DNA from 3 places in the Shigella sp. SIG3 genome. Region 3 is predicted to be linked to each of the others. Evidence: predicted binding sites of a transcription regulator. Region 3 holds the regulator's gene; each other region holds the start of a gene.
The links. The regulator CRP, encoded in region 3, controls carbon source genes, mostly activating them, when cyclic AMP is high. The targets are predictions, from matches to a motif close to ATGTGANNNNNNTCACAT.
Positions count from the first base shown of each region.

Region 1: the regulator CRP is predicted to act here: its motif matches at 4,294-4,311, upstream of udp (uridine phosphorylase).
Region 2: the regulator CRP is predicted to act here: its motif matches at 3,939-3,956, upstream of garD (galactarate dehydratase).

Region 1 is NZ_JBQZXE010000043.1:4,060-14,540, forward strand. Features, by position in the region: gene metR (HTH-type transcriptional regulator MetR) at 1-823, opposite strand, end outside; gene metE (5-methyltetrahydropteroyltriglutamate--homocysteine S-methyltransferase) at 1,059-3,320, shown strand; gene ACUU1I_RS10035 (dienelactone hydrolase family protein) at 3,359-4,174, opposite strand; gene udp (uridine phosphorylase) at 4,436-5,197, shown strand; gene rmuC (DNA recombination protein RmuC) at 5,338-6,765, shown strand; gene ubiE (bifunctional demethylmenaquinone methyltransferase/2-methoxy-6-polyprenyl-1,4-benzoquinol methylase UbiE) at 6,860-7,615, shown strand; gene ubiJ (ubiquinone biosynthesis protein UbiJ) at 7,629-8,234, shown strand; gene ubiB (ubiquinone biosynthesis regulatory protein kinase UbiB) at 8,231-9,871, shown strand; gene tatA (Sec-independent protein translocase subunit TatA) at 9,950-10,219, shown strand; gene tatB (Sec-independent protein translocase protein TatB) at 10,223-10,481, shown strand, end outside.
Region 2 is NZ_JBQZXE010000057.1:2,654-13,134, forward strand. Features, by position in the region: gene agaV (PTS N-acetylgalactosamine transporter subunit IIB) at 1-335, opposite strand, end outside; partial or broken gene ACUU1I_RS11895 (class II D-tagatose-bisphosphate aldolase non-catalytic subunit) at 335-1,135, opposite strand; gene agaR (aga operon transcriptional regulator AgaR) at 1,384-2,208, shown strand; gene garD (galactarate dehydratase) at 2,260-3,831, opposite strand; gene garP (galactarate/glucarate/glycerate transporter GarP) at 4,206-5,540, shown strand; gene garL (2-dehydro-3-deoxyglucarate aldolase) at 5,556-6,326, shown strand; gene garR (2-hydroxy-3-oxopropionate reductase) at 6,356-7,246, shown strand; gene garK (glycerate 2-kinase) at 7,343-8,494, shown strand; RNA gene rnpB (RNase P RNA component class A) at 8,527-8,903, shown strand; partial or broken gene ACUU1I_RS11935 (YhaC family protein) at 9,513-10,481, opposite strand, start outside.
Region 3 is NZ_JBQZXE010000003.1:26,787-37,267, reverse strand. Features, by position in the region: gene ppiA (peptidylprolyl isomerase A) at 1-178, shown strand, start outside; gene ACUU1I_RS01485 (YhfG family protein) at 283-450, shown strand; gene ACUU1I_RS01480 (putative adenosine monophosphate-protein transferase Fic) at 440-1,042, shown strand; gene pabA (aminodeoxychorismate synthase component 2) at 1,074-1,637, shown strand; gene argD (bifunctional acetylornithine/succinyldiaminopimelate transaminase) at 1,723-2,943, shown strand; gene ACUU1I_RS01465 (YccS/YhfK family putative transporter) at 3,010-5,100, opposite strand; gene crp (cAMP-activated global transcriptional regulator CRP) at 5,151-5,783, opposite strand; gene ACUU1I_RS01455 (OsmC family protein) at 6,085-6,489, shown strand; gene ACUU1I_RS01450 (phosphoribulokinase) at 6,544-7,413, opposite strand; gene ACUU1I_RS01445 (YheU family protein) at 7,467-7,685, opposite strand; gene ACUU1I_RS01440 (hydrolase) at 7,679-8,701, opposite strand; gene ACUU1I_RS01435 (ABC transporter ATP-binding protein) at 8,701-10,481, opposite strand, start outside.

The sequences.
Region 1 (10,481 bases), on a different contig from region 3:
GACGCTGCTCGCCATCGCGCACGGCGGCGTACAGTCGGCTCCACAAGCCTTCGCCCAGGGTTTTGGTCACCACCAGACCCTGGCGCTCAAAACTCTCTACTACCCAATGCGGTAGCGCGGCAATACCCATCCGCGCGGCAACCATTTGAATCAATAATAAGGTGTTATCGACGCTTTTCAGTGACGGGCTGACGCCTGCCGGCTGAAGAAAATGCCGCCAGACATCCAGTCGACTACGCTGCACCGGATAAATTAATAGCGTCTCGCTGGCGAGATCTTCCGGTGTAATACGCGTTTTTGCCGCCAGTGGATGGTCAGGTGCTAACACCAGGCGTACTTCATAATCGAACATCGGCGAATAATGCAGGCCACTGCGCGGCAGGATATCGGAGGTCATCACCAGATCCAGCTCGCCCTGTTGCAACGCGGGCTGCGGGTCAAACGTCACGCCCGATTTAAAATCCATCTCTACCTGCGGCCAGTTCTTATGGAAATTTTCTAAAGCGGGTGTCAGCCACTGAATACAGCTATGGCACTCAATGGCAATGCGCAGACGCGTCTGCTGCGGTTCATTGCAGGCTTGCAGTGCCTGGCTGATTTGCGGCAGCACCTGGTTTGCCAGTTGCAACAGGATTTCTCCCTGCGGTGTAAAGCGTAGCGGCTGGCTCTTACGCACAAATAGCCGGAAGCCAAGGCGTTGTTCCAGATCGCTAAACTGGTGAGACAGGGCGGATTGCGTCTGATGCAACGTTGCCGCAGCGGCTGCGAGCGAGCCGCAGTTCCGCAACGCTTGTAGCGTTTTCAGGTGTTTTACTTCGATCATGAAAGTCCTTCACTTCGGCATGAATAATTTGCGCTTGAGGAATATACAGTAACCGCCAATTATGGATGTGTAAACATCTGGACGGCTAAAATCCTTCGTCTTTTAAATTTATGGTGCGTTGGCTACGTTTCTCCACCCCGGTCACTTACTTCAGTAAGCTCCCGGCGATGAATAAACTTGCCGCCTTCCCTAAATTCAAAATCCATAGGATTTACATATAATTAGAGGAAGAAAAATGACAATATTGAATCACACCCTCGGTTTCCCTCGCGTTGGCCTGCGTCGCGAGCTGAAAAAAGTGCAAGAAAGTTATTGGGCGGGGAACTCCACGCGTGAAGAACTGCTGACAGTAGGGCGTGAACTGCGTGCTCGTCACTGGGATCAACAAAAGCAAGCGGGTATCGACCTGCTGCCGGTGGGCGATTTTGCCTGGTACGATCATGTACTGACCACCAGTTTGCTGCTGGGTAATGTTCCGCCACGTCATCAGAACAAAGACGGTTCGGTAGATATCGACACCCTGTTCCGTATTGGTCGTGGACGTGCGCCGACTGGCGAACCTGCGGCGGCAGCGGAAATGACCAAATGGTTTAACACCAACTATCACTACATGGTGCCGGAGTTCGTTAAAGGCCAACAGTTCAAACTGACCTGGACGCAGCTGCTGGAGGAAGTGGACGAGGCGCTGGCGCTGAGCCACAACGTTAAGCCTGTGCTGCTGGGGCCGGTTACTTACCTGTGGCTGGGGAAAGTGAAAGGTGAACAGTTTGACCGCCTTAGCCTGCTGAACGACATTCTGCCGGTTTATCAGCAAGTGCTGGCAGAACTGGCGAAACGCGGCATCGAGTGGGTACAGATTGATGAACCCGCGCTGGTACTGGAACTACCACAGGCGTGGCTGGACGCATACAAACCCGCTTACGACGCGCTCCAGGGACAGGTGAAACTGCTGCTGACCACCTATTTTGAAGGCGTAACGCCAAATCTCGACACGATTACTGCGCTGCCTGTTCAGGGGCTGCATGTGGACCTTGTACATGGTAAAGATGACGTTGTTGAACTGCACAAGCGCCTGCCTTCTGACTGGCTGCTGTCTGCGGGTCTAATCAATGGTCGTAACGTCTGGCGCGCCGATCTTACTGAGAAATATGCGCAAATTAAGGACATTGTCGGCAAACGTGATTTGTGGGTGGCATCTTCCTGCTCGTTGCTGCACAGCCCCATCGACCTGAGCGTGGAAACGCGTCTTGATGCAGAAGTGAAAAGCTGGTTTGCCTTCGCCCTACAAAAATGCCATGAACTGGCACTGCTGCGCGATGCGCTGAACAGTGGTGACACGGCAGCTCTGGCAGAGTGGAGCGCCCCAATTCAGGCGCGTCGTCACTCTACTCGTGTACATAATCCGGCGGTAGAAAAGCGTCTGGCGGCGATCACCGCCCAGGACAGCCAGCGTGCGAATGTCTATGAAGTGCGTGCTGAAGCCCAGCGTGCGCGTTTTAAACTGCCAGCGTGGCCGACCACCACGATTGGTTCCTTCCCGCAAACCACGGAAATTCGTACCCTGCGTCTGGATTTCAAAAAGGGCAATCTCGACGCCAACAACTACCGCACGGGCATTGCGGAACATATCAAGCAGGCCATTGTTGAGCAGGAACGTTTGGGACTGGATGTGCTGGTACATGGCGAGGCCGAGCGTAATGACATGGTGGAATACTTTGGCGAGCACCTCGACGGATTTGTCTTTACGCAAAACGGTTGGGTACAGAGCTACGGTTCCCGCTGCGTGAAGCCACCGATTGTCATTGGTGACATTAGCCGCCCGGCACCGATTACCGTGGAGTGGGCGAAGTATGCGCAATCGCTGACCGACAAACCGGTGAAAGGGATGCTGACGGGGCCGGTGACCATACTCTGCTGGTCGTTCCCGCGTGAAGATGTCAGCCGTGAAACCATCGCCAAACAGATTGCGCTGGCGCTGCGTGATGAAGTGGCCGATCTGGAAGCCGCTGGAATTGGCATCATCCAGATTGACGAACCGGCGCTGCGCGAAGGTTTACCGCTGCGTCGTAGCGACTGGGATGCGTATCTCCAGTGGGGCGTAGAGGCCTTCCGTATCAACGCCGCCGTGGCGAAAGATGACACACAAATCCACACTCACATGTGTTATTGCGAGTTCAACGACATCATGGATTCGATTGCGGCGCTGGACGCAGACGTCATCACCATCGAAACCTCGCGTTCCGACATGGAGTTGCTGGAGTCGTTTGAAGAGTTTGATTATCCAAATGAAATCGGTCCTGGCGTCTATGACATTCACTCGCCAAACGTACCGAGCGTGGAATGGATTGAAGCCTTGCTGAAGAAAGCGGCAAAACGCATTCCGGCAGAGCGCCTGTGGGTCAACCCGGACTGTGGCCTGAAAACGCGCGGCTGGCCAGAAACCCGCGCGGCACTGGCGAACATGGTGCAGGCGGCGCAGAATTTGCGTCGGGGGTAAATCCAAACCGGGTGGTAATACCACCCGGTCTTTTCTCATTACAGCGACTTCTTCCCACCATACTGCTTAAACCATTCCAGCATACGCTGCCAGCCATCTTTCGCAGATTCGGCATGATAGCTCGGGCGATAATCAGCGTTGAATGCATGCCCGGCATCCGGGTACACGATAATCTCTGCTTTCGCATTAGCAGCCCGCAGCGCCTGGCGCATCGTTTCAACGCTCTCCTGCGGAATGCTGTTATCCTGACCACCATATAAGCCGAGAACCGGTGCGTTAAGATCGGTTGCGATATCAACAGGTTGTTTCGGTGAATTCAGCGACTTGTCGCCCGTCAGTTTGCCGTACCACGCCACTGCGGCTTTTAGCTGTGGATTATGCGCGGCATACAGCCAGGTGATACGTCCACCCCAGCAGAATCCGGTGATCATTAAACGATGAACATCGCCGCCGTTGCGGGAAGCCCAACTGGCGACATGATCGAGATCGGCCAGCACCTGCGAGTCAGGCACTTTTGCTACCAGACCGCTAAGCAACGTGGGGATATCGGCAAAATCATTCGGATCGCCTTCGCGGAAGTAAAGTTCAGGTGCGATAGCCAGATACCCCTCCAGCGCCAGACGGCGACAAATGTCGCGGATATGTTCATGCACGCCAAAAATTTCCTGCACTACAATGACCACTGGCAGTGGGCCATCGCTTTGCTTTGGTCTGGCATGGTAAGCAGGCATGTTATCCCCTTGTGAAGGGATAGAGGTGAAGCCCGCCACAATCGCGTCGTCCGGGGTCTGAACGATGGTCGAAGCGAGAGGCGATGCAGCAGGTGCAAATCCAGATTGTTGTGTTGTTGCCATGGTATTCTCCGTACCCTTATAAAAATGTTGCGCAATGTTAACTATAGTCAGCATGCAACAAATCACATTGCCTGAATCGGCTCATCTTTTATGCAGTCCTGCAGAATGAAGAGTGATTTATGTGATATGAATCACTTTTGGTGGGTAAATTTATGCAACGCATTTGCGTCATGGTGATGAGTATCACGAAAAAATGTTAAACCCTTCGGTAAAGTGTCTTTTTGCTTCTTCTGACTAAACCGATTCACAGAGGAGTTGTATATGTCCAAGTCTGATGTTTTTCATCTCGGCCTCACTAAAAACGATTTACAAGGGGCTACGCTTGCCATCGTCCCTGGCGACCCGGATCGTGTGGAAAAGATCGCCGCGCTGATGGATAAGCCGGTTAAGCTGGCATCTCACCGCGAATTCACTACCTGGCGTGCAGAGCTGGATGGTAAACCTGTTATCGTCTGCTCTACCGGTATCGGCGGCCCGTCTACCTCTATTGCTGTTGAAGAGCTGGCACAGCTGGGCATTCGCACCTTCCTGCGTATCGGTACAACGGGCGCTATTCAGCCGCATATTAATGTGGGTGATGTCCTGGTTACCACGGCGTCTGTCCGTCTGGATGGCGCGAGCCTGCACTTCGCACCGCTGGAATTCCCGGCTGTCGCTGATTTCGAATGTACGACTGCGCTGGTTGAAGCTGCGAAATCTATTGGCGCGACAACTCACGTTGGCGTGACAGTTTCTTCTGATACCTTCTACCCAGGTCAGGAACGTTACGATACTTACTCTGGTCGCGTAGTTCGTCACTTTAAAGGTTCTATGGAAGAGTGGCAGGCGATGGGCGTAATGAACTATGAAATGGAATCTGCAACTCTGCTGACCATGTGTGCAAGTCAGGGCCTGCGTGCCGGTATGGTAGCGGGTGTTATCGTTAACCGCACCCAGCAAGAGATCCCGAATGCTGAGACGATGAAACAAACTGAAAGCCATGCGGTGAAAATCGTGGTGGAAGCGGCGCGTCGTCTGCTGTAATTCTCTTCTCCTGTCTGAAGGCCGACGCGTTCGGCCTTTTGTATTTTTGCGTAGCGCCTCGCAGGAAATGCCTTTCCAACTGGACGTTTGTACAGCACAATTCTATTTTGTGCGGGTAAGTTGTTGCGTCAGGAGGCGTTGTGGATTTCTCAATCATGGTTTACGCAGTTATTGCGTTGGTGGGTGTGGCAATTGGCTGGCTGTTTGCCAGTTATCAACATGCGCAGCAAAAAGCCGAGCAATTAGCTGAACGTGAAGAGATGGTCGCGGAGTTAAGCGCGGCAAAACAACAAATTACCCAAAGCGAGCACTGGCGTGCAGAGTGTGAATTGCTCAATAACGAAGTGCGCAGCCTGCAAAGTATTAACACCTCTCTGGAGGCCGATCTGCGTGAAGTAACCACGCGGATGGAAGCCGCACAGCAACATGCTGACGATAAAATTCGCCAGATGATTAACAGCGAGCAGCGCCTCAGTGAGCAGTTTGAAAACCTCGCCAACCGTATTTTTGAGCACAGCAATCGCCGGGTTGATGAGCAAAACCGTCAGAGTCTGAACAGCCTGTTGTCGCCGCTACGTGAACAACTGGACGGTTTCTGCCGTCAGGTTCAGGACAGCTTCGGTAAAGAAGCACAAGAACGCCATACCCTGACCCACGAAATTCGCAATCTCCAGCAACTCAACGCGCAAATGGCCCAGGAAGCGATCAACCTGACGCGCGCGCTGAAAGGCGACAATAAAACCCAGGGCAACTGGGGCGAGGTAGTATTGACGCGGGTGCTGGAGGCTTCCGGTCTGCGTGAAGGGTATGAATATGAAACCCAGGTCAGCATCGAAAATGACGCCCGCTCGCGGATGCAGCCGGATGTCATCGTGCGGCTGCCGCAGGGAAAAGATGTGGTGATCGACGCCAAAATGACGCTGGTCGCCTATGAACGCTATTTTAACGCCGAAGACGACTACACCCGCGAAAGCGCGCTACAGGAACATATCGCGTCGGTGCGTAACCATATCCGTTTGCTGGGACGCAAAGATTATCAACAGCTGCCGGGGCTGCGAACTCTGGATTACGTGCTGATGTTTATTCCCGTTGAACCCGCTTTTTTACTGGCGCTTGACCGCCAGCCGGAGCTGATCACCGAAGCGTTGAAAAACAATATCATGCTGGTTAGCCCGACTACGCTGCTGGTGGCGTTGCGTACTATTGCCAACCTGTGGCGTTATGAGCATCAAAGCCGTAACGCCCAGCAAATCGCCGATCGTGCCAGCAAGCTGTACGACAAGATGCGTTTGTTCATCGATGACATGTCCGCGATTGGTCAAAGTCTCGACAAAGCGCAGGATAACTACCGCCAGGCAATGAAAAAACTCTCTTCAGGTCGCGGAAATGTGCTGGCGCAGGCAGAAGCGTTTCGCGGTTTAGGAGTAGAAATTAAACGCGAGATTAATCCGGATTTGGCTGAACAGGCGGTGAGCCAGGATGAAGAGTATCGACTTCGGTCGGTTCCGGGGCAGCCGAATGATGAAGCTTATCAACGCGATGATGAATATAATCAGCAGTCGTGCTAGCCCATTAGGGGTAGTTAAGCCGGGTAGAAATCTAGGGCATCGACGCCCAATCTGTTACACTTCTGGAACAATTTTTTGATGAGCAGGCATTGAGATGGTGGATAAGTCACAAGAAACGACGCACTTTGGTTTTCAGACCGTCGCGAAGGAACAAAAAGCGGATATGGTCGCCCACGTTTTCCATTCCGTGGCATCAAAATACGATGTCATGAATGATTTGATGTCATTTGGTATTCATCGTTTGTGGAAGCGATTCACGATTGATTGCAGCGGCGTACGCCGTGGGCAGACCGTGCTGGATCTGGCTGGTGGCACCGGCGACCTGACAGCGAAATTCTCCCGCCTGGTCGGAGAAACTGGCAAAGTGGTCCTTGCTGATATCAATGAATCCATGCTCAAAATGGGACGCGAGAAGCTGCGTAATATCGGTGTGATTGGCAACGTTGAGTATGTTCAGGCGAACGCTGAGGCGCTGCCGTTCCCGGATAACACCTTTGATTGCATCACCATTTCGTTTGGTCTGCGTAACGTCACCGACAAAGATAAAGCACTGCGTTCAATGTATCGCGTGCTGAAACCCGGCGGCCGCCTGCTGGTGCTTGAGTTCTCGAAGCCAATTATCGAGCCGCTGAGCAAAGCCTATGATGCATACTCCTTCCATGTGCTGCCGCGTATTGGCTCACTGGTCGCGAACGACGCCGACAGCTACCGTTATCTGGCAGAATCCATCCGTATGCATCCCGATCAGGATACCCTGAAAGCCATGATGCAGGATGCCGGATTCGAAAGTGTCGACTACTACAATCTGACGGCAGGGGTTGTGGCGCTGCATCGTGGTTATAAGTTCTGACAGGAGACCGGAAATGCCTTTTAAACCTTTAGTGACGGCAGGAATTGAAAGTCTGCTCAACACCTTCCTGTATCGCTCACCCGCGCTGAAAACAGCCCGCTCGCGTCTGCTGGGTAAAGTATTGCGCGTGGAGGTAAAAGGCTTTTCGACGTCATTGATTCTGGTGTTCAGCGAACGCCAGGTTGATGTACTGGGCGAATGGGCAGGCGATGCTGACTGCACCGTTATCGCCTACGCCAGTGTGTTGCCGAAACTTCGCGATCGCCAGCAGCTTACCGCACTGATTCGCAGTGGTGAGCTGGAAGTGCAGGGCGATATTCAGGTGGTGCAAAACTTCGTTGCGCTGGCAGATCTGGCAGAGTTCGACCCTGCGGAACTGCTGGCCCCTTATACCGGTGATATCGCCGCTGAAGGAATCAGAAAAGCCATGCGCGGAGGCGCAAAGTTCCTGCATCACGGCATTAAGCGCCAGCAACGTTATGTGGCGGAAGCCATTACTGAAGAGTGGCGTATGGCACCCGGTCCGCTTGAAGTGGCCTGGTTTGCGGAAGAGACGGCTGCCGTCGAGCGTGCTGTTGATGCCCTGACCAAACGGCTGGAAAAACTGGAGGCTAAATGACGCCTGGTGAAGTACGGCGCCTATATTTCATCATTCGCACTTTTTTAAGCTACGGACTTGATGAACTGATCCCCAAAATGCGTATCACCCTGCCGCTACGGCTATGGCGATACTCATTATTCTGGATGCCAAATCGGCATAAAGACAAACTTTTAGGTGAGCGACTACGACTGGCCCTGCAAGAACTGGGGCCGGTTTGGATCAAGTTCGGGCAAATGTTATCAACCCGCCGCGATCTTTTTCCACCGCATATTGCCGATCAGCTGGCGTTATTGCAGGACAAAGTTGCTCCGTTTGATGGCAAGCTGGCGAAGCAGCAGATTGAAGCTGCAATGGGCGGCTTGCCGGTAGAAGCGTGGTTTGACGATTTTGAAATCAAGCCGCTGGCTTCTGCTTCTATCGCCCAGGTTCATACCGCGCGATTGAAATCGAATGGTAAAGAGGTGGTGATTAAAGTCATCCGCCCGGATATTTTGCCGGTCATTAAAGCGGATCTGAAACTTATCTACCGTCTGGCTCGCTGGGTGCCGCGTTTGCTGCCGGATGGTCGCCGTCTGCGCCCAACCGAAGTGGTGCGCGAGTACGAAAAGACCTTGATTGATGAACTGAATTTGCTGCGGGAATCTGCCAACGCCATTCAGCTTCGGCGCAATTTTGAAGACAGCCCGATGCTCTACATCCCGGAAGTTTACCCTGACTATTGTAGTGAAGGGATGATGGTGATGGAGCGCATTTACGGCATTCCGGTGTCTGATGTTGCGGCGCTGGAGAAAAACGGCACTAACATGAAATTGCTGGCGGAACGCGGCGTGCAGGTGTTCTTCACTCAGGTCTTTCGCGACAGCTTTTTCCATGCCGATATGCACCCTGGCAACATCTTCGTAAGCTATGAACACCCGGAAAACCCGAAATATATCGGCATTGATTGCGGGATTGTTGGCTCGCTAAACAAAGAAGATAAACGCTATCTGGCAGAAAACTTTATCGCCTTCTTTAATCGCGACTATCGCAAAGTGGCAGAGCTACACGTCGATTCTGGCTGGGTGCCACCAGATACCAACGTTGAAGAGTTCGAATTTGCCATTCGTACGGTCTGTGAACCTATCTTTGAGAAACCGCTGGCCGAAATTTCGTTTGGACATGTACTGTTAAATCTGTTTAATACGGCGCGTCGCTTCAATATGGAAGTGCAGCCGCAACTGGTGTTACTCCAGAAAACCCTGCTCTATGTCGAAGGGGTAGGACGCCAGCTTTATCCGCAGCTCGATTTATGGAAAACAGCGAAGCCTTTCCTGGAGTCGTGGATTAAAGATCAGGTCGGTATTCCTGCCCTGGTGAGAGCATTTAAAGAAAAAGCGCCGTTCTGGGTCGAAAAAATGCCAGAACTGCCTGAACTGGTTTACGACAGTTTGCGCCAGGGCAAGTATTTACAGCACAGTGTTGATAAGATTGCCCGCGAGCTTCAGTCAAATCATGTACGTCAGGGACAATCGCGTTATTTTCTCGGAATTGGCGCTACGTTAGTATTAAGTGGCACATTCTTGTTGGTCAGCCGACCTGAGTGGGGGCTGATGCCCGGCTGGTTAATGGCAGGTGGTCTGATCGCCTGGTTTGTCGGTTGGCGCAAAACACGCTGATTTTTTCATCGCTCAAGGCGGGCCGTGTAACGTATAATGCGGCTTTGTTTAATCATCATCTACCACAGAGGAACATGTATGGGTGGTATCAGTATTTGGCAGTTATTGATTATTGCCGTCATCGTTGTACTGCTTTTTGGCACCAAAAAGCTCGGCTCCATCGGTTCCGATCTTGGTGCGTCGATCAAAGGCTTTAAAAAAGCAATGAGCGATGATGAACCAAAGCAGGATAAAACCAGTCAGGATGCTGATTTTACTGCGAAAACTATCTCCGATAAGCAGGCGGATACGAATCAGGAACAGGCTAAAACAGAAGACGCGAAGCGCCACGATAAAGAGCAGGTGTAATCCGTGTTTGATATCGGTTTTAGCGAACTGCTATTGGTGTTCATCATCGGCCTCGTCGTTCTGGGGCCGCAACGACTGCCTGTGGCGGTAAAAACGGTAGCGGGCTGGATTCGCGCGTTGCGTTCACTGGCGACAACGGTGCAGAACGAACTGACCCAGGAGTTAAAACTCCAGGAGTTTCAGGACAGTCTGAAAAAGGTTGAAAAGGCGAGCCTCACTAACCTGACGCCCGAACTGAAAGCGTCGATGGATGAACTACGCC
Region 2 (10,481 bases), on a different contig from region 3:
TGTTGTTTGCCATTGGCGTAGTGCATATTGCCAACGTTAATGCGATTCACCGGAACGCCACCTTTCACCAGCGTCAGGAAATCGGCGGGTGTTTTACAAACCAGCAGGATTTTCTGTCGATCGGCGGCGCGATGAATGTTGTCGATAACTTTTTGCAGCGTCCAGAAACGTACGGCGATCCCTTCTGCCAGTACCATTTCCATCAGGTTTTGTTGTACCGGATCTTCGGCAACCTCATCGTTGGCTACCAGCACCAGATTTGCCCCCGCAAATCCGACCCACTGAACGCCGACCTGACCGTGAATCAAGCGTTCATCAATCCGGCTTAAAACAATTGATAATCGGTAGAGTGCGCTTCGAAAATCAGCGTTTCGTAGTTTTCGACCATCTGGCTTAAGGCGCTCGCTTTGGCGGGCTGATAATCAATAACGTTGGTGTGATCGAATTCGACGCCGGGTTGAACCACCAGGGCAATGATGCGTGGCCAGATGGCATTCAAACCTTGCTTTTCAAAAGCGTGACGATGGGCTTCCAGCGTGGCGCGGGCGGCATCCGGCGTGGTGACCGCCAGCTCGCTTAAGGTTTCATGCGCGCCGCCAGGTACCGGCACTTCGGTACCAATGACATACTCCAGATCGGCTTCGCCAAAGTGTTCGCGACAGGTTTCTTCCGCCACTTTCGCCAGACGGGCGGCGCGTTCAGCCACGATGTCATCAGTTAAGGGAATTGGATCGTCCTGACAGGACATGCTGCAATCAAGGTGGATTTTTTTGAATCCTGCCGCAACGTAGCTTTTAATCAAATCATCGGCATTGGCCATTGCCTGAGCGGCTGGCAGGTTTTGCCAGCGGTTTGGCCCCAGATGGTCACCACCCAGAATCAGCGCATCCTGCGGGAAATTCAACGAGTCGGCGAGCTGACAAACAAAGCCGCGAAAATCGGCGGGCGTCATTCCGGTATAACCGCCGAACTGGTCTACCTGATTGGAGGTTGCTTCAATCAGTAACGGCGTTTGGTTTGCACTGGCGTAGCGGATTGCAGCCTCCAGCACCAGCGGATGTGCGGAACAAACGGCATAAATTGCATTTGTTTTGCCCGCTTTGTGCTGTCTCACCATTTCTGTCAGATGTTTCACTTTCCTCTCCAGTTCAGATTACTGCGATATTAATCTTTCGTTTTGTTTCAATTAATACTGCATCATGGTGAGATAAAAATAAAACGAAATATAATAGTTTTCTGATCTGATTCACAAAAGAAACATAATGAAAGTCACTGAAACGAGAGTAGCTTGCGCCAATGGGCAAGATGGGCTTGCATTTGCTTAATAGAAAGGCGTTAATAGGCAAAACGAAATGAAACGAAAGTTTTACGAAAGGACTTACTATGAGTAATACCGACGCTTCAGGTGAGAAGCGAGTGACAGGCACCAGCGAGCGACGAGAACAGATCATTCAGCGTCTGCGACAGCAAGGGAGTGTGCAGGTTAACGATCTGTCGGCATTGTATGGCGTATCTACTGTGACGATCCGCAATGATCTGGCTTTTCTGGAAAAGCAGGGGATCGCTGTGCGTGCCTATGGTGGCGCGTTGATCTGCGATAGCACGACGCCGTCAGTCGAGCCATCAGTGGAAGATAAAAGCGCACTGAACACCGCGATGAAACGCAGCGTTGCGAAAGCTGCCGTTGAGTTGATTCAGCCAGGTCATCGGGTGATCCTCGATTCCGGGACCACCACTTTTGAGATTGCTCGTCTGATGCGCAAGTACACTGACGTAATTGCGATGACCAACGGTATGAACGTGGCTAATGCGTTGCTGGAAGCGGAAGGCGTTGAGCTGCTGATGACCGGCGGGCATTTGCGCCGTCAGTCGCAATCTTTTTACGGCGATCAGGCTGAGCAATCGCTGCAAAATTACCACTTCGATATGCTGTTTCTTGGTGTAGATGCGATCGATCTGGAGCGCGGCGTCAGCACACATAATGAAGATGAAGCCCGTTTAAACCGTCGGATGTGCGAAGTTGCGGAACGGATCATCGTGGTCACCGATTCCAGTAAATTCAATCGTTCCAGTTTACATAAGATCATTGATACTCAACGTATCGACATGATCATTGTTGATGAAGGCATTCCTGCGGATAGTCTGGAAGGACTGCGAAAGGCTGGGGTTGAAGTGATTCTGGTCGGGGATCACGCGTCTTCGCTGTGACTCAATATGCCCGATAAACGTGTGCTATCGGGCATAATACGAATTGAATTATCAGGTCACCGGTGCTGGGTTAAACACCGCCAGCTGGTTATGCAGTCCCCATTGATCCGAGAAGGTTTTCTTCTTCCCGCTGGCGACGTCGAGAATAAAGTGGAACAACTTCCAGCCCACCTCTTCAATAGTTTCTTCGCCGGTAGCGATGGTGCCCGCATTAATATCCATTAAATCAAACCAGCGGTTCGCCAGCTCGGTGCGGGTTGCCATTTTAATGACGGGTACCGCCATCAGGCCGTACGGCGTACCACGACCGGTCGTAAACACTTGCACGGTGATACCCGAAGCCACCTGTTGCGTGCCACAGACAAAATCGCTGGCTGGCGTCGCGGCGTAAATTAATCCGCGTTTAGTCGGGCGTTGACCGGGCGACAGCACTTCAACAATTGCACTTTTGCCCGATTTAGCAATGGAGCCGAGCGCTTTCTCTACCACGTTTGCCAGACCGCCTTTCTTGTTGCCCGGCGAAGGGTTGGCGCTGCGGTCGGTTTTTCCCATATTGAGATAGTTATCGTACCACTCCATCTCCTCCAGCAGCCGTTTGCCGACCTCCTCGTTCACTGCGCGTGGTGTCAGCAGATGGATCGCGTCACGCACTTCCGTGACTTCTGAAAACATCACCGTTGCGCCGCAGCGCACCAGTAGATCAGACGCATAGCCAACCGCCGGGTTTGCCGTTACGCCAGAAAACGCATCGCTGCCACCGCACTGCATGCCGACAACCAGTTCTGAAGCCGGACAGGTTTCTCGCTGACGTTGATTCAGTTTTTGTAGATGGCGTTCGGCGACCTGCAAAATATCCTCGACCATGGACTGAAAACCGACATGCTTTTCATCCTGCAAACTGACAATGCTGGCGCTTTCTACTGGAATAGCTTGCACATCATCCGTTCCAGTCAGCAGGCGCTCAGGCTGCAACTTTTCACAACCCAGGCCAATCACCATTACTTCGCCGCCAAAGTTAGGGTTCAGCGAAATATTGTGAATGGTACGAATAGGTACAACTGCCGCCGGTGCGTTAATCGCCACGCCACAACCGTACAAATGATTCAGCCCCACCACGCCATCGACGTTCGGGTATTTCGGTAGCAGATCGCGTTCAATGATTTTTACTACATAGTCCACCACGCCTGCCACACAGTGGACGCTGGTGGTGATGCCGAGCAGGTTTTTGGTGCCCACGCTGCCATCGGCATTGCGATAGCCCTCAAAGGTGTATCCTTCCAGCGGCGGTAAGGGTTCCGGGACTTTGGTTGCCAGTGGCAGCGTGTGTAACGGCGGCGCTTCCGGTAGTACAACCATTGATTCGTCGATCCAGCTTCCGCGTGGGATTGCACGCACGGCGTAACCAATCACTTCGCCATAACGAATAATTTCACCATTAGCCGGAATGTCCAGCAATGCGACTTTATGCCCCTGGGGAATATGTTCAATTAATTCCAGCCCATCCGGAAAACGCGTTCCTGCTTTCAGGCCATTATCATTAACAATAATTGCCACATTATCTGTGTCGTGAACTTTTATATAAAACGCAGTTGGCGTTTCTTGTCTGATTTCGATGTTGGCCATTGTGCAATATTCTCCAGCCAGGGGTTATTAAAATGAGGACCTGGTCTCATTTAAAAATAAATGACTTCATTGGGTGAAATAAGAATGTCAGGAGTTTAAACGCAGAAATGTGATCAATGTCAATCATTTCAGGGATTGCAGTGCCGCCCGGCAAGGTAAAGCGCAAATCTGTGCTTTAGCGCGCAACCTTATGTGCATATGCTCAAAATAATATTTAAAAAGTATTAATTAAATTAGCATTTGCACAATGATTATTATTCTCGCGCTGCTTATACTAATTCCCGAGTTCATTGTCGTTACGGCATAAATGAAACTTATAAATAACACCTTCCCCATAATAATAAAAATCAGCATAAGTACCCGAGGTAAATAAAATGATTCTGGACACCGTTGACGAAAAAAGGAAAGGTGTGCATACCCGCTATTTAATATTACTGATTATTTTTATTGTTACCGCCGTTAACTACGCCGATCGTGCAACGCTGTCTATTGCTGGTACCGAAGTGGCAAAAGAGTTGCAGTTAAGTGCGGTTTCGATGGGTTACATCTTCTCCGCTTTTGGCTGGGCCTACTTGCTGATGCAAATCCCCGGCGGCTGGTTGCTTGATAAGTTTGGCTCGAAAAAAGTTTACACCTACAGCCTCTTTTTCTGGTCGCTGTTCACCTTCCTGCAAGGCTTTGTTGATATGTTCCCGCTGGCCTGGGCAGGGATCTCCATGTTCTTTATGCGCTTTATGCTGGGATTCTCGGAAGCTCCATCATTCCCGGCGAACGCCCGTATTGTCGCCGCCTGGTTCCCGACGAAAGAACGTGGTACTGCCTCCGCCATCTTTAACTCGGCACAATATTTCTCGCTGGCGCTCTTTTCGCCTCTGCTTGGCTGGCTGACTTTCGCCTGGGGATGGGAGCACGTCTTTACCGTTATGGGGGTGATTGGTTTTGTGCTGACGGCGCTGTGGATCAAGTTGATTCATAACCCGACAGATCACCCACGTATGTCTGAGGAAGAGCTGAAGTTTATCTCTGAAAATGGCGCGGTGGTCGATATGGACCACAAAAAGCCGGGCAGCGCGGCAGCAAGCGGTCCCAAACTGCATTACATCAAGCAATTGCTCTCTAACCGCATGATGTTGGGCGTATTTTTCGGACAATATTTTATCAACACCATCACCTGGTTCTTCCTCACCTGGTTCCCGATTTATCTGGTGCAGGAAAAAGGCATGTCGATTCTGAAAGTGGGTCTGGTCGCCTCGATTCCGGCACTGTGTGGTTTTGCGGGCGGCGTGCTGGGAGGTGTCTTCTCGGATTATCTGATCAAACGCGGTTTATCCCTGACCCTGGCACGTAAGCTACCGATTGTGCTGGGAATGTTGCTGGCTTCCACCATCATCTTATGTAACTACACCAACAACACCACGCTGGTGGTCATGCTGATGGCGCTGGCTTTTTTTGGCAAAGGATTTGGTGCTCTGGGCTGGCCGGTGATTTCTGACACCGCGCCGAAAGAGATTGTTGGCCTCTGTGGCGGCGTCTTTAACGTCTTTGGCAATGTTGCCTCCATTGTCACTCCACTGGTGATTGGCTACCTGGTAAGTGAACTGCACTCCTTCAATGCAGCACTGGTTTTCGTGGGATGTTCAGCGCTGATGGCGATGGTCTGCTACCTCTTCGTAGTTGGCGACATTAAACGTATGGAATTGCAGAAATAAGCAAAGGTATAAGCGATGAATAACGATGTTTTCCCGAATAAATTCAAAGCCGCACTGGCTGCGAAACAGGTACAAATTGGTTGCTGGTCAGCACTCTCTAACCCGATTAGCACTGAAGTTCTTGGTTTGGCTGGGTTTGACTGGCTGGTGCTGGATGGCGAACATGCGCCAAACGATATCTCCACGTTTATTCCGCAGTTAATGGCCTTGAAAGGCAGCGCCAGCGCGCCAGTAGTGCGAGTGCCGACCAACGAGCCGGTAATTATTAAGCGTCTTCTGGATATCGGTTTCTATAACTTCCTGATTCCTTTTGTAGAAACAAAAGAGGAAGCAGAGCAGGCGGTGGCATCAACCCGTTACCCACCGGAAGGCATTCGCGGCGTCTCCGTTTCTCACCGCGCCAATATGTTTGGCACCGTGGCGGATTATTTCGCTCAGTCGAACAAGAACATCACTATTCTGGTCCAGATAGAAAGTCAGCAGGGCGTAGATAACGTCGATGCCATTGCCGCTACCGAAGGCGTAGACGGCATCTTCGTCGGCCCCAGCGATCTGGCCGCGGCATTAGGCCATCTCGGCAATGCATCACACCCGGATGTACAAAAAGCAATTCAGCACATTTTTAACCGTGCCAGCGCGCACGGCAAACCCAGCGGTATCCTCGCGCCGGTCGAAGCCGATGCGCGTCGTTATCTGGAATGGGGCGCGACGTTTGTGGCTGTCGGCAGCGATCTCGGCGTCTTCCGCTCTGCCACTCATAAACTGGCTGATACCTTTAAAAAATAACCACCACCGCAACAAGAGAGATGATTGATATGACTATGAAAGTTGGTTTTATTGGCCTAGGGATTATGGGTAAACCAATGAGTAAAAACCTTCTGAAAGCAGGTTACTCGCTGGTGGTTGCTGACCGTAACCCAGAAGCTATTGCTGACGTGATTGCTGCAGGTGCAGAAACAGCCTCTACGGCTAAAGCGATCGCTGAACAGTGCGACGTCATCATAACCATGCTGCCAAACTCCCCTCATGTGAAAGAGGTGGCGCTGGGTGAGAATGGCATTATTGAAGGCGCGAAGCCAGGTACGGTATTGATCGATATGAGTTCTATCGCACCGCTGGCAAGCCGTGAAATCAGCGAAGCGCTGAAAGCGAAAGGCATTGATATGCTGGATGCTCCGGTGAGCGGCGGTGAACCGAAAGCCATCGACGGTACGCTGTCAGTGATGGTGGGCGGCGACAAGGCTATTTTCGACAAATACTATGATTTGATGAAAGCAATGGCGGGTTCCGTGGTGCATACCGGGGCAATTGGTGCAGGTAACGTCACCAAACTGGCGAATCAGGTCATTGTGGCGCTGAATATTGCCGCGATGTCAGAAGCGTTAACGCTGGCAACTAAAGCGGGCGTTAACCCGGACCTGGTGTATCAGGCAATTCGCGGTGGACTGGCGGGCAGTACCGTGCTGGATGCCAAAGCGCCGATGGTGATGGACCGCAACTTCAAGCCGGGCTTCCGTATTGATCTGCATATTAAGGATCTGGCAAATGCGCTGGATACTTCCCACGGCGTCGGCGCGCAACTGCCGCTCACAGCTGCGGTTATGGAGATGATGCAGGCACTGCGAGCAGATGGTTTAGGAACGGCGGATCATAGCGCCCTGGCGTGCTACTACGAAAAACTGGCGAAAGTCGAAGTTACTCGTTAATGACGTCGTGCCCGGATGGCGTATTGCAATCCGGGCCTGGAATCCAGGCCGAATAAGAGAAACGCCCTCCGGCGTCATGTGGTAACAGGCATAGGTATGAAAATCGTAATCGCCCCAGACTCTTATAAAGAAAGTTTATCTGCCAGCGAGGTTGCGCAGGCGATAGAAAAAGGATTTCGGGAAATTTTTCCTGATGCACAGTACGTTTCTATTCCGGTTGCCGACGGTGGCGAAGGAACGGTGGAAGCGATGATTGCAGCCACCCAGGGTTCTGAACGTCACACCTGGGTTACAGGGCCGCTGGGCGAGAAAGTGAATGCCAGTTGGGGGATCTCCGGCGATGGCAAAACCGCGTTTATTGAAATGGCGGCGGCCAGTGGGCTGGAGCTGGTACCTGCGGAAAAACGCGATCCACTCGTGACCACTTCACGCGGCACAGGCGAGTTAATCCTGCAGGCGCTGGAGAGCGGCGCGACAAACATTATTATCGGCATTGGCGGTAGCGCTACAAATGATGGCGGCGCAGGCATGGTACAGGCGCTGGGGGCGAAATTATGCGACGCCAACGGCAATGAAATTGGTTTTGGCGGCGGTAGTCTTAATACTCTGAATGATATTGATATTTCCGGCCTCGATCCGCGCTTAAAAGATTGCGTCATTCGCGTCGCTTGTGATGTCACCAATCCGCTGGTGGGCGATAACGGCACATCGCGCATCTTTGGCCCACAAAAGGGAGCCAGTGAAGCGATGATTGTTGAGCTGGACAATAACCTCTCTCACTATGCCGATGTCATTAAAAAAGCGCTGCATGTTGATGTAAAAGATGTCCCCGGCGCAGGAGCTGCGGGCGGTATGGGTGCGGCGCTGATGGCGTTTCTTGGTGCGGAACTGAAAAGTGGTATTGAAATCGTCACTACGGCGCTGAATCTGGAGGAACATATTCACGATTGTACGCTGGTGATCACCGGTGAAGGGCGTATTGACAGCCAGAGTATTCACGGCAAGGTACCGATTGGCGTCGCAAACGTGGCGAAGAAGTACCATAAACCGGTTATTGGCATTGCGGGTGCGGGTAGCCTGACCGATGATGTTGGCGTTGTACATCAGCATGGCATTGATGCGGTCTTCAGCGTATTGACCAGCATAGGTACGTTGGACGAAGCATTCCGCGGGGCTTATGACAATATCTGCCGTGCTTCACGTAATATTGCCGCGACACTGGCGATTGGAATGCGCAACACGGGGTGACAAGGGCGCGCAAACCCTCTATACTGCGCGCCGAAGCTGACCAGACAGTCGCCGCTTTGTCGTCGTCCTCTTCGGGGGAGACGGGCGGAGGGGAGGAAAGTCCGGGCTCCATAGGGCAGGGTGCCAGGTAACGCCTGGGGGGGAAACCCACGACCAGTGCAACAGAGAGCAAACCGCCGATGGCCCGTGCAAGCGGGATCAGGTAAGGGTGAAAGGGTGCGGTAAGAGCGCACCGCGCGGCTGGTAACAGTCCGTGGCACGGTAAACTCCACCCGGAGCAAGGCCAAATAGGGGTTCATAAGGTACGGCCCGTACTGAACCCGGGTAGGCTGCTTGAGCCAGTGAGCGATTGCTGGCCTAGATGAATGACTGTCCACGACAGAACCCGGCTTATCGGTCAGTTTCACCTGTTTTACGTAAAAACCCGCTTCGGCGGGTTTTTGCTTTTGGAGGGGCAGAAAGATGAATGACTGTCCACGACGCTATACCCAAAAGAAAGCGGCTTATTGGTCAGTTTCACCTGATGTACGTAAAAACCCGCTTCGGCGGGTTTTTGCTTTTGGAGGGGCAGAAAGATGAATGACTGTCCACGACGCTATACCCAAAAGAAAGCGGCTTATCGGTCAGTTTCACCTGATATACGTAAAAACCCGCTTCGGCGGGTTTTTGCTTTTGGAGGGGCAGAAAGATGAATGACTGTCCACGACACTATACCCAAAAGAAAGCGGCTTATCGGTCAGTTTCACCTGATGTACGTAATAAACCGTTCCGGCGGGTTTCAGATTGTTGAGTGCGCTTTATTCATGCCGGATGCTGCGTGAACGCCTTATCCTGCCTACAAAAGCACGCAAATTCAATATATTGCAGAGATGGCGTAGGCCTGATAAGCGTAGCGCATCAGGCATTTTTGCGGTTGCCATCAGTTTCAAACCCGCGTCGATAAGTTTTTGCTTTTGGTGCACAGGGTAAGATGAATATCTACGGTATTAATAATAGACTTTGTAAGAAGTTATTAAGTCTATATTGCATTTAAAAGGTCGTAATTATACGTATAGTCCTCTCTGGTAAAATATTGATTCTCTGAGTTATATGCTTCATATGTGTTATATTCCCCGACCTCAAAGCCATTGTCCGGAGAATTTTCGTCTTTCTCGAGGGTATTAACTCTTCTGAGCTAGAGTCTTCTATGTTTAAATCCATAGTATAATTAATTTGGGGGACGACCAGATAAGCATTTTCTTTGATATTTTCATAATCTTCAATGATTGTATCGATGTAATCATATATTTTTTTGATGAGAATTCTTTCATCTCTGGTAATTTAATTCTGTTCAAGCAATTGTTGATTTTCGATGAGCTTTTATATATTTCTTTTGTTAATTCATTTTCTAATTTATCTGTAAGAGTTGCCCTTGGTATAGATTTTATAATTGCAAATCTCATAATTTTTAATTGTTCTTCGGTAATGTCTCCAAGCTCATTTAAACAACTTTCGACAAACTTGATTTTTTCTTCAGAATACATATCGCTAATGCTTATTAAAACAGGCGTTATTTTTAGTAAATAATCCCAGGAGATTGTGGCGTTTTGTGTTGAACTAACAAAATTAACCTGAAACATGTTGGCATTAGTAAAATTTGTTGAATCCAATTTAAAATGATTTAGAATAGTATTAGCCATATGTTTATCTGTGAAATCATAATAATCTAAATCGACATTACGTAAGTCCAGAGAGGATAGATCAACTATATCTCCAGTCCCACAACTAAAGATTACGTTCAACCTCCTGATTTCATTGTAAATATCTTTTAATGGGCAATTAACATTGATATTGCCTGTAGATATTTCCTGGTTTTTTAACGGTTCATTAATGGTAAGTTCGCAGGTATTGTCCGATCGTTGAATAATTTGGGCGTTATAACCTAAAAAATCCAGACGAAGAGACGAGTCATTATAAAGAATTACATTTTGTAAGTACGCTAATTCTT
Region 3 (10,481 bases):
CGATAACGCCTTCCTTGACCATGGTCAGCGTGATTTCGGTTACGCGGTATTTGGTAAAGTGGTGAAAGGCATGGACGTTGCCGATAAGATTTCCCAGGTGCCGACTCATGATGTTGGTCCGTACCAGAATGTGCCGTCAAAACCGGTAGTTATCCTTTCCGCTAAAGTCCTGCCGTAATGATTTCTCGCGCGGGCAATCTTGCCCGCGCTTCTGCTCTCCCGGCGTAACCCGGATTTGCCGCTTATACTTGTGGCAAATGGACACGTTCAGGGAGGCATCAAGTGAAGAAACTCACCGATAAGCAAAAGTCCCGTCTCTGGGAGCTTCAGCGTAATCGTAATTTCCAGGCCAGTCGCCGTCTTGAAGGCGTCGAGATGCCTTTAGTCACTCTTACTGCCGCAGAGGCTTTAGCGCGCCTTGAAGAGCTGAGGAGGCACTATGAGCGATAAATTCGGCGAAGGGCGCGATCCGTATCTTTATCCTGGCCTTGATATCATGCGTAACCGGCTGAACATCCGCCAGCAGCAGCGGCTGGAACAGGCCGCTTACGAAATGACGGCGCTGCGTGCTGCGACCATTGAGCTTGGTCCGCTGGTGCGCGGTTTACCGCATTTGCGCACTATCCATCGCCAGCTGTACCAGGATATTTTCGACTGGGCAGGGCAACTGCGTGAAGTTGATATTTATCAGGGCGATACGCCGTTCTGCCACTTTGCTTATATCGAAAAAGAGGGCAATGCCCTGATGCAGGATCTGGAGGAAGAAGGTTATCTGGTTGGCCTGGAGAAAGCGAAGTTCGTCGAGCGGCTGGCGCATTACTATTGTGAAATCGACGTGCTGCATCCCTTCCGGGTGGGAAGTGGTCTGGCACAGCGGATCTTCTTCGAGCAACTGGCGATTCATGCCGGATATCAACTGAGCTGGCAGGGTATCGAAAAAGAGGCTTGGAATCAGGCAAATCAGAGTGGGGCAATGGGGGATCTCACCGCACTGCAGATGATATTTAGCAAAGTGGTAAGCGAAGCCGGGGAATCTGAGTAAAATAGTGCGGTTCTTTCGTACCGGAGCCGCCATGATCCTGCTTATAGATAACTACGATTCTTTTACCTGGAACCTCTACCAGTACTTTTGTGAACTGGGGGCGGATGTGCTGGTTAAGCGCAACGATGCGTTGACGCTGGCGGATATCGACGCCCTTAAACCACAAAAAATTGTCATCTCACCTGGCCCCTGTACGCCAGATGAAGCCGGGATCTCCCTTGACGTTATTCGCCACTATGCCGGGCGCTTGCCGATTCTTGGCGTCTGCCTCGGTCATCAGGCAATGGCGCAGGCATTTGGCGGCAAAGTTGTGCGCGCCGCAAAGGTCATGCACGGCAAAACCTCGCCGATTACACATAGCGGTGAGGGCGTATTTCGGGGGCTGGCAAATCCACTTACCGTGACACGCTACCATTCGCTGGTGGTGGAACCTGACTCATTACCAGCGTGCTTTGACGTGACGGCCTGGAGCGAAACCCGCGAGATTATGGGGATTCGCCATCGCCAGTGGGATCTGGAAGGTGTGCAGTTCCATCCAGAAAGTATTCTTAGCGAACAAGGACATCAACTGCTGGCTAATTTCCTGCATCTCTGATTTCCGATTGCCATTCAGTGATTTTTTATGCATATTTTGTGATTATAATTTCATATTTATTTATGCGTAACAGGGTGATCATGAGATGGCAATTGAACAAACAGCAATTACACGCGCGACTTTCGATGAAGTGATCCTGCCGATTTATGCTCCGGCAGAGTTTATTCCGGTAAAAGGTCAGGGCAGCCGAATCTGGGATCAGCAAGGCAAGGAGTATGTCGATTTCGCGGGTGGCATTGCAGTTACGGCGTTGGGCCATTGCCATCCTGCGCTGGTGAACGCGTTAAAAACCCAGGGCGAAACTCTGTGGCATATCAGTAACGTTTTCACCAATGAACCGGCGCTGCGTCTTGGGCGCAAACTGATTGAGGCGACGTTTGCCGAACGCGTGGTGTTTATGAACTCCGGCACGGAAGCTAACGAAACCGCCTTTAAACTGGCACGCCATTACGCCTGTGTGCGTCATAGCCCGTTCAAAACCAAAATTATTGCCTTCCATAACGCTTTTCATGGTCGCTCGCTGTTTACCGTTTCGGTGGGTGGGCAGCCAAAATATTCCGACGGCTTTGGGCCGCAACCGGCAGACATCATCCACGTTCCCTTTAACGATCTCCATGCAGTGAAAGCGGTGATGGATGATCACACCTGTGCGGTGGTGGTTGAGCCGATCCAGGGCGAGGGCGGTGTGACGGCAGCGACGCCAGAGTTTTTGCAGGGCTTGCGCGAGCTGTGCGATCAACATCAGGTATTATTGGTGTTTGATGAAGTGCAGTGCGGGATGGGGCGGACTGGCGATTTGTTTGCTTACAGGTACTACGGTGTGACGCCGGATATTCTGACTTCTGCGAAAGCGTTAGGCGGCGGCTTCCCGATTAGCGCCATGCTGACCACGGCGGAAATTGCTTCTGCGTTTCATCCTGGTTCTCACGGTTCCACCTACGGCGGTAATCCTCTGGCCTGTGCAGTAGCGGGCGCGGCGTTTGATATCATCAATACCCCTGAAGTGCTGGAAGGCATTCAGGCGAAACGCCAGCGTTTTGTTGACCATTTGCAGAAGATCGATCAGCAGTACGATGTGTTTAGCGATATTCGCGGTATGGGGCTGTTAATTGGCGCGGAGCTGAAACCACACTACAAAGGTCGGGCGCGTGATTTCCTGTATGCGGGTGCAGAGGTTGGCGTAATGGTGCTGAATGCCGGACCGGATGTGATGCGTTTAGCACCGTCGCTGGTGGTGGAAGATGCGGATATCGATGAGGGGATGCAACGTTTCGCCCACGCGGTGGCGAAGGTGGTTGGGGCGTAAATAAGACGCATCAGGCAAAATATGTCGGATGCGGCGTGAATGCCTTATCCGATGGTTTAGCCTGTATTACGCCTTCGAATCCCGCAACTTGCGACTCAGCCAAATCCCGTGATGCGGTCGCTGACGCCATGCCATCGACGAAATGGTGTGCATGGTGTTCAGATGGCCAATAACCCGCTGTAAATGCTGCTCCAGCGTACCTGCCGCGCCTTCGTGCGGCTGCATCTCCGGCGCATCCATGATATTGGCATCGCCAGAACTACCCGGTTCGTCATACTCCAGTCGCTGCTGACAACGCTGAATGGCGATTTCACAAGACTGTAAATACTCTTGTGCCAGTTCAGGTGGCAATGCCCGGTGTTCCCGCGCCAGCGTGGTCATGGCATTAATATGCTCAACAATAAACTGGCTGTGCGTTACCCACAGTTTCATATCTGCCAGATAATGGCTGTTGAATGCCGGTTCCTGCATCGCCTGATTCAATGAGTTATACAGAGTGTTATGCGCCTGATTTACCCGCATTCTCTGCCAGGCCAGTGGCGTTGGTTGCGGGTCCTCGCTCAGAATCAAGCGAATCGCTTCCTGATAGGCTTCTAAAGCATCATGGGCGTTTTTACGCAATAACCCGCTCTGCCACTGCGGCCACAGCCAGACGGTACCACCGAAAGCAATCAAACAACCAATAATGGTATCGATAAGACGTGGAAGGATGTACTGCTCACCGTTCAGCCACAACAGTTGCAGGGTATACACTGCGGTAATAGTAAAACCGACCGTTGCCCAGCCGTAGTTTTTGCGCAATATCAGGTAGCTGGCGAGGGTGGTAATCAGCATCAACGTCAGGGTGTAACCTTCGGGAATTTTAAAGTGCAGCGCTACGCCCGCAATGATTAACCCGACCACGGTTCCCACGGAGCGATTCACAATCCTCAGACGGGTTGCGCCATAGCCATTTTGTGTCACCAGCAATACCGTCATCAGGATCCAGTACGACTTCGGCAGATGCAGCACGGTGCCCATCAGGCTGGCAACGCTTAACATCACACTGAGTCGTCCGGCATTGCGTAGCGCCGGAGACTTTAGTGACAGATAACTTTTCAGTGCCGGAAGCAACGGCATTCGCCGCTGTTTATCGGCCAGTAAGTCACGGGCATAGAGCGGTTTTTGGGTGCGCAGCACGCGGGCGATGCGGCTGAAATGCCAGTAGCAGAATTGCCCAACCGGATTATCCGGATGCTGGCGGGCGATTTTTTCCAGTGCGCCAATTTGCTTTTCCATCGTAAAACGCGTTGGCAGGCGATGGTAAAGAATGTCATCAGCCAGCACGCGCAGGCGAGCGGCGACGGTTTGCGCATTCCAGCGGATAACTTCTTCCGCATGGCTACGCTCGACCAGTTTTTGCACCTCTTCCGGCTGATGCAAACTGACCGAAATATGTTCCTGCAAATCCAGCGCCTCCTGGAAAATACGCAGCATCCGCTTGTAATCGGTATTGTTTTGCGCGGAAAGCATATGCATTTGCTGATAGCACTGAGTAATTAAATCGACCGCTTTTTGCTGGCGCACCAGCAGCGGTGGCAGCGCTTTTTCAGGATCGGTGTGCTGGGTAAGCAGGCTGTATTTGGCTTCACAATAATCTGCCAGTTCACGGTACAGCAGACTTAGTGACTCGCGCAGCGGTTGTTCGCGCCAGATCCAGAACCAAAACCAGTTAAACAATCCGTACCAGAGAGTGCCCAACGCATAGATGAGCAATGGTTCCCAGACCGGCATGTATCCCGCCAGACTGAGGGTAAAAATGGCGGCGAGCAGCGATGCAGGAAGCAATTTTGCGTGCAATGGCCCCAGCTCAGCAGTGACGCCAAGTACCAGCGTTAATCCGGTCAGCAAAAAGGGCAGGGGAACATCTTTTACCAGTAGCAGCTGTGTCAGTAAGCTACAGGTGGCAAACAGCGACGCACCAATGATTAAGTGTTTGAAAAAACGTTTATGAGGCGTATCAAGGCCCGCAATATTGCAACAGGCAGGAACGAGGGAGAAGAGCAGACCGAATCGTAATTCGCCAAGCATTAACCCAACGGCCACGGGCAAACATAGCACCAGCGTTTGTCGAAGTGCATAGTTGATATCGGGGTGATAAATCAGTCTGCGCCACATCGGGGGAAACAAAATGGCGCGCTACCAGGTAACGCGCCACTCCGACGGGATTAACGAGTGCCGTAAACGACGATGGTTTTACCGTGTGCGGAGATCAGGTTCTGATCTTCCAGCATCTTCAGAATGCGTCCCACGGTTTCACGAGAACAGCCGACAATCTGACCGATTTCCTGACGGGTAATTTTGATTTGCATACCGTCCGGGTGAGTCATAGCATCTGGTTGTTTTGCCAGGTTCAGCAGAGTCTGTGCAATGCGGCCCGTCACGTCGAGGAACGCCAGGTTGCCCACTTTCTCTGAAGTGACTTGCAGACGACGCGCCATCTGTGCAGACAGACGCATCAGAATGTCCGGGTTTACCTGAATCAATTGGCGAAATTTTTTGTACGAAATTTCAGCCACTTCACAGGCGGTTTTCGCACGTACCCATGCGCTACGTTCCTGGCCCTCTTCAAACAGGCCCAGTTCGCCAATAAAATCACCCTGATTCAGATAGGAGAGGATCATTTCTTTACCCTCTTCGTCTTTGATCAGCACTGCCACAGAGCCTTTAACGATGTAGTACAGCGTTTCCGCTTTTTCACCCTGGTGAATAAGCGTGCTCTTGGATGGGTACTTATGAATGTGGCAATGAGACAAGAACCATTCGAGAGTCGGGTCTGTTTGCGGTTTGCCAAGCACCATGCGCGGTTATCCTCTGTTATAAGCTTTCTCCAGAGCCAGATAACGCCGCTGTCTCTGGATTGCCGAAATATGCTTCCCGCTACCTGGGAAGGGGCTATCAACTGTACTGCACGGTAATGTGACGTCCTTTGCATACATGCAGTACATCAATGTATTACTGTAGCATCCTGACTGTTTTAGCATAGCTTTCGCTTTGTGTCTCCTGGTGTCTCGCTTCAGCATGACCCAGGTCGCCTTCCGTTGCGCGATTTGGTTAGTACGCGTACTCTGTCAGGAAAATTGACGCAGTGGAGTAGCAAAAATGCAAGCGCGAGTGAAGTGGGTCGAAGGGTTAACTTTTCTGGGCGAATCCGCCTCTGGTCACCAGATTTTAATGGACGGCAACTCAGGCGATAAAGCACCAAGTCCGATGGAAATGGTGTTGATGGCGGCGGGTGGTTGCAGTGCCATCGATGTGGTTTCGATCCTGCAAAAAGGGCGTCAGGATGTGGTCGATTGTGAAGTAAAATTGACCTCTGAACGCCGCGAAGAGGCACCACGCCTGTTTACGCACATTAATCTGCATTTTATCGTCACCGGTCGCGACCTGAAAGACGCAGCGGTTGCGCGTGCGGTTGATCTCTCTGCCGAGAAATATTGTTCAGTGGCGTTGATGCTGGAAAAAGCGGTGAATATTACTCACTCGTATGAAGTGGTTGCCGCGTGACTTAACTATCCCGTTGTGAAGCCGGATAGTATTTTATCCGGCATAATAGCAAAGTTACTCGATTTTCTTTCCTTCCATCAATCGTTGCACCAGCAGCAGCATAATTAATTCCATTGCCAGCCCCATTTTGCCGCCAGGTACCACTAACGTATTGATGTGGGAAATGAATGAGCCTTGCAACATCGCCAGCAGCCAAGGGAAATCGATCCCTTCCAGATTACGAAAATGGATCACCACAAAGCTTTCATCCAGCGACGGGATACCTTTTGCCGCGAACGGGTTTGAAGTGTCGACGGTGGGAACGCGCTGGAAGTTAAGATGGGTGCGGGAAAACTGCGGTGTGATGTAGTTGATATAGTCTTCCATTGAACGCACTACCGAGTCCATCACTGCTTCTCGTGAGTGCCCGCGCTCGCTGGTGTCGCGGATCAGTTTTTGAATCCACTCAAGGTTAACGATAGGCACTACGCCGACCAGTAAGTCCACATGCTGCGCAACGTTATGCTGTGGCGTGACTACGCCGCCGTGTAAACCTTCATAAAACAGTACATCAGTGGGTTCTGGTAAAGGTTGCCAGGGGGTGAATGTTCCCGGTACCTGATTCCAGGGTACGGCTTCGTCGTAGGTATGCAGATATTTGCGAGATTTCCCTTTGCCGCTCTGACCGTATTCAATGAAGGTTTGTTCCAGCAGGCCGAAGTCGTTCGCTTCGGGGCCGAAGTAGCTGATATGCCGCCCGGCGTCGCGCGCTTTGCGGATCGCCATGTCCATTTCCGGGCGGGTGTAACGGTGAAAACTGTCGCCTTCCACCTCAGCTGCATGCAGATTTAACTGCGCGAATATTTTACGAAACGCGAGGCTGGTGGTGGTGGTCCCCGCGCCGCTGGATCCTGTTACCGCAATGACCGGATGTTTGGCAGACATAGTAACTCCATGACTTAGCTATCACTATTATCTCGTCCGCCGACGGTTGCAGGTTATTCGCGAAACTGACTGCGCGGCATAATATTGACCGTTTCGTGCAGTTCCGACCATACCAGCACCGCTTCTCCGCACTGTAGCTGGCGTTTGACGTCGGCGACTTTCTGTTCAAGTGTACGCTCATGTTCACCATAATCGGTGCCTTCACGTAACACAAAGCTTTCAATTAAATTTTCCAGCGTTTCGGGGGAGAGGTCTTGCCACGGAATCAACATGATTTCGCCTCCAGATACGTTGTTAACCAGTCAGGAATGCGTGACTCCAGCCACATTTGCGGATGAAGTAATGTACCGCCAATAAAGCCAACATGACCGCCATGTTCAGTCAGTTGATACTCCACCTGCGAGGGGAGACTTTCCGGTTTTGGGATCACCTGATGATCCATAAACGGATCGTCTTTGGCGTGAATAATCAGCGTCGGTTTGGCGATCCGGTTCAGCATCGGCATGGCGCTACACTGACGATAATAGTCGATAGCGTCGGCGTAGCCGTGAATTCTGGCGGTGATTAGATCGTCAAATTCACGGATGCGACGTACCGATTTTAACTGCGCGAGATTAATCGGCAGCGTTCCGGGGTAGGCTGCCAGCTTGCGCGCGGCATTGGCTTTTAACAGGTTCAGCAAGTAACGCTGATAAACGCGGGAAAAGCCCTTTTCCATATGATAGCTACAGGCTTCCAGCATAAACGGCGCAGAGACAATCACCGCCGCATCAACCGGGAGATCATTGCCTTCCTTTGCCAGCAAACAGGCCAGCATATTACCGCCGAGCGAATAGCCGACGGCAGCCGTTGGCGCATGACCAAATTCGCGTTGCAGCCAGCGTAAAAACCAACTGGCGTCTTCGGTTTCGCCCGAATGGTAAATGCGGTGCATACGGTTTGGTTCACCGCTGCATCCGCGAAAATGCATCACCACGCCCAGCCAGCCGCGCTTTTGCGCCGCCTCAACCAGACCGTGGGCGTAAGGGCTATTGAGACTGCCTTCCAGCCCGTGAAACACCACTAAACGCGGTTTATGTTTCGCCTGTGCGGGGTCTTCACTCCACGCGAGATCGACAAAATCGCCGTCGGGCAACTCCAGCCGCTGCCAGTACGGGGTGAATTTCACCTGACGACGAAACAAACGCGGCAGCATAGTTTGTAGATGACAATTGCTAAAGCCGCGCATAGGGGTGAATTCAGCACTGCTGCTAAATTCATTGGCATCGGTCGTCGTTATCTGCGCCATCAGTTGCTTTGGCCTTCCAGCAGCATCTGCTCAAGCTGCTCCTGGGCTTCCAGCCACGCCATTTCGCACTCTTCCAGGCCGGATTTGGCGCTGGCTTGCTGTTGCAGGCAGGCGGTCAACTCCGCTTTACGGCTCTGGTCATACAGTTCGCTGTCGCCGAGTTTCTCTTCCGCCTGCGCCAGTTGCGCGTTCAGCTTCTCCATCTCTTTTTCCAGACGGGCAATCTCTTTACGCAGCGGCTGGGTTTGCGCACGCAGCTCCGCTTCCCGACGCTTCTGATCTTTACGTGCCTGGGCGCTGTTCGCGTTCTCTTTTGGCGCTTCGTCGGTCTGGTTTTCCTGCTTTTGTACGTCGCTCAACCACTGTTGATAATCTTCCAGATCGCCGTCGAACGGTTCGACTTTACGATCGTGAACCAGGTAGAGATCGTCAGTGGTGGAACGCAGCAAATGACGGTCGTGCGAAACGACAACCAGCGCGCCTTCAAACTCGATTAATGCTTCGGTGACTGCCTGACGCATGTCGAGGTCAAGGTGGTTAGTCGGTTCGTCGAGCAGCAGCAGATTCGGACGCTGCCAGACAATTAATGCCAGCACCAGGCGGGCCTTTTCCCCACCGGAGAAGCGGCGCGTTTCTTCGGTTACTTTATCGCCCAGGAAACCAAAGCCGCCGAGGTAGTCACGCAGTTTTTGTTCCAGCTCCTGCGGCGCTAAACGTGCCAGATGTTGAATAGGTGATTCGTCGGCGCGCAGGTATTCAAGTTGATGCTGGGCGAAGTAGCCGAGCTTGATCCCTTTTGCCAGACCAATTTCACCGCTGACTGGCGCAAGTTCACCGGCTAACAGTTTGATTAATGTCGATTTACCTGCGCCGTTGCGGCCTAACAGACCAATGCGCGAGCCGGGGACCAGATTCAATTTAATCGAGTCGAGAATAATGCGATCGCCATAGCCTGCGCTGACCTTTTCCATCTTCAGTAACGGATTTGGCAGGCTTTCCGGCGCGCGGAAGCTAAAGCGGAACGGGTTGTCGACGTGTGCGGGGGCAATCAGCTCCATACGTTCCAGCATCTTAATGCGGCTCTGGGCCTGCTTCGCTTTGGTGGCTTTGGCACGGAAACGATCGATATAACTTTGCAGATGTGCCACGCGTTCCTGCTGGCTTTCGTACATCGCTTGTTGCTGCGCCAGACGGGTGGCGCGCTGTACTTCAAACGAACTGTAGTTGCCGGTGTACTCGAACATGCTTTGTTGTTCGATCTGAATAATTTTATCAACGATCGGATCGAGGAAGTCGCGGTCGTGAGAGATCAGGATCAGCGTGCCCTGATAGCTCTTCAACCATTTTTCCAGCCAGATAACGGCATCGAGATCGAGGTGGTTAGTCGGTTCGTCGAGCAGCAGCAAGTCTGAACGGCAAATCAGCGCCTGGGCAAGGTTAAGACGCATACGCCAGCCACCGGAGAAATCACTTACCGGGCGCTCCAGTTGTTCATTGCTGAAACCGAGGCCGTGCAGCAGGCTGGCGGCACGGGAGCGAATACTCCATGCGTCAATAGCATCCAGCTTGCTATGAATGGTCGCAATGGCGTGCCCGTCGTTACGTTCGTTGGCGTCGTGCAGCTGCGCTTCCAGTTGACGATATTCACGGTCGCCGTCAATGACATATTCCAGCGCCGCTTGCGGTAACGCTGGCGTTTCCTGATTCACCCACGCCAGTTGCCAGCTTCCCGGAAAGGTGTAGCTGCCGCCGTCGGCGCTGATTTCATTTTTCAGCAATG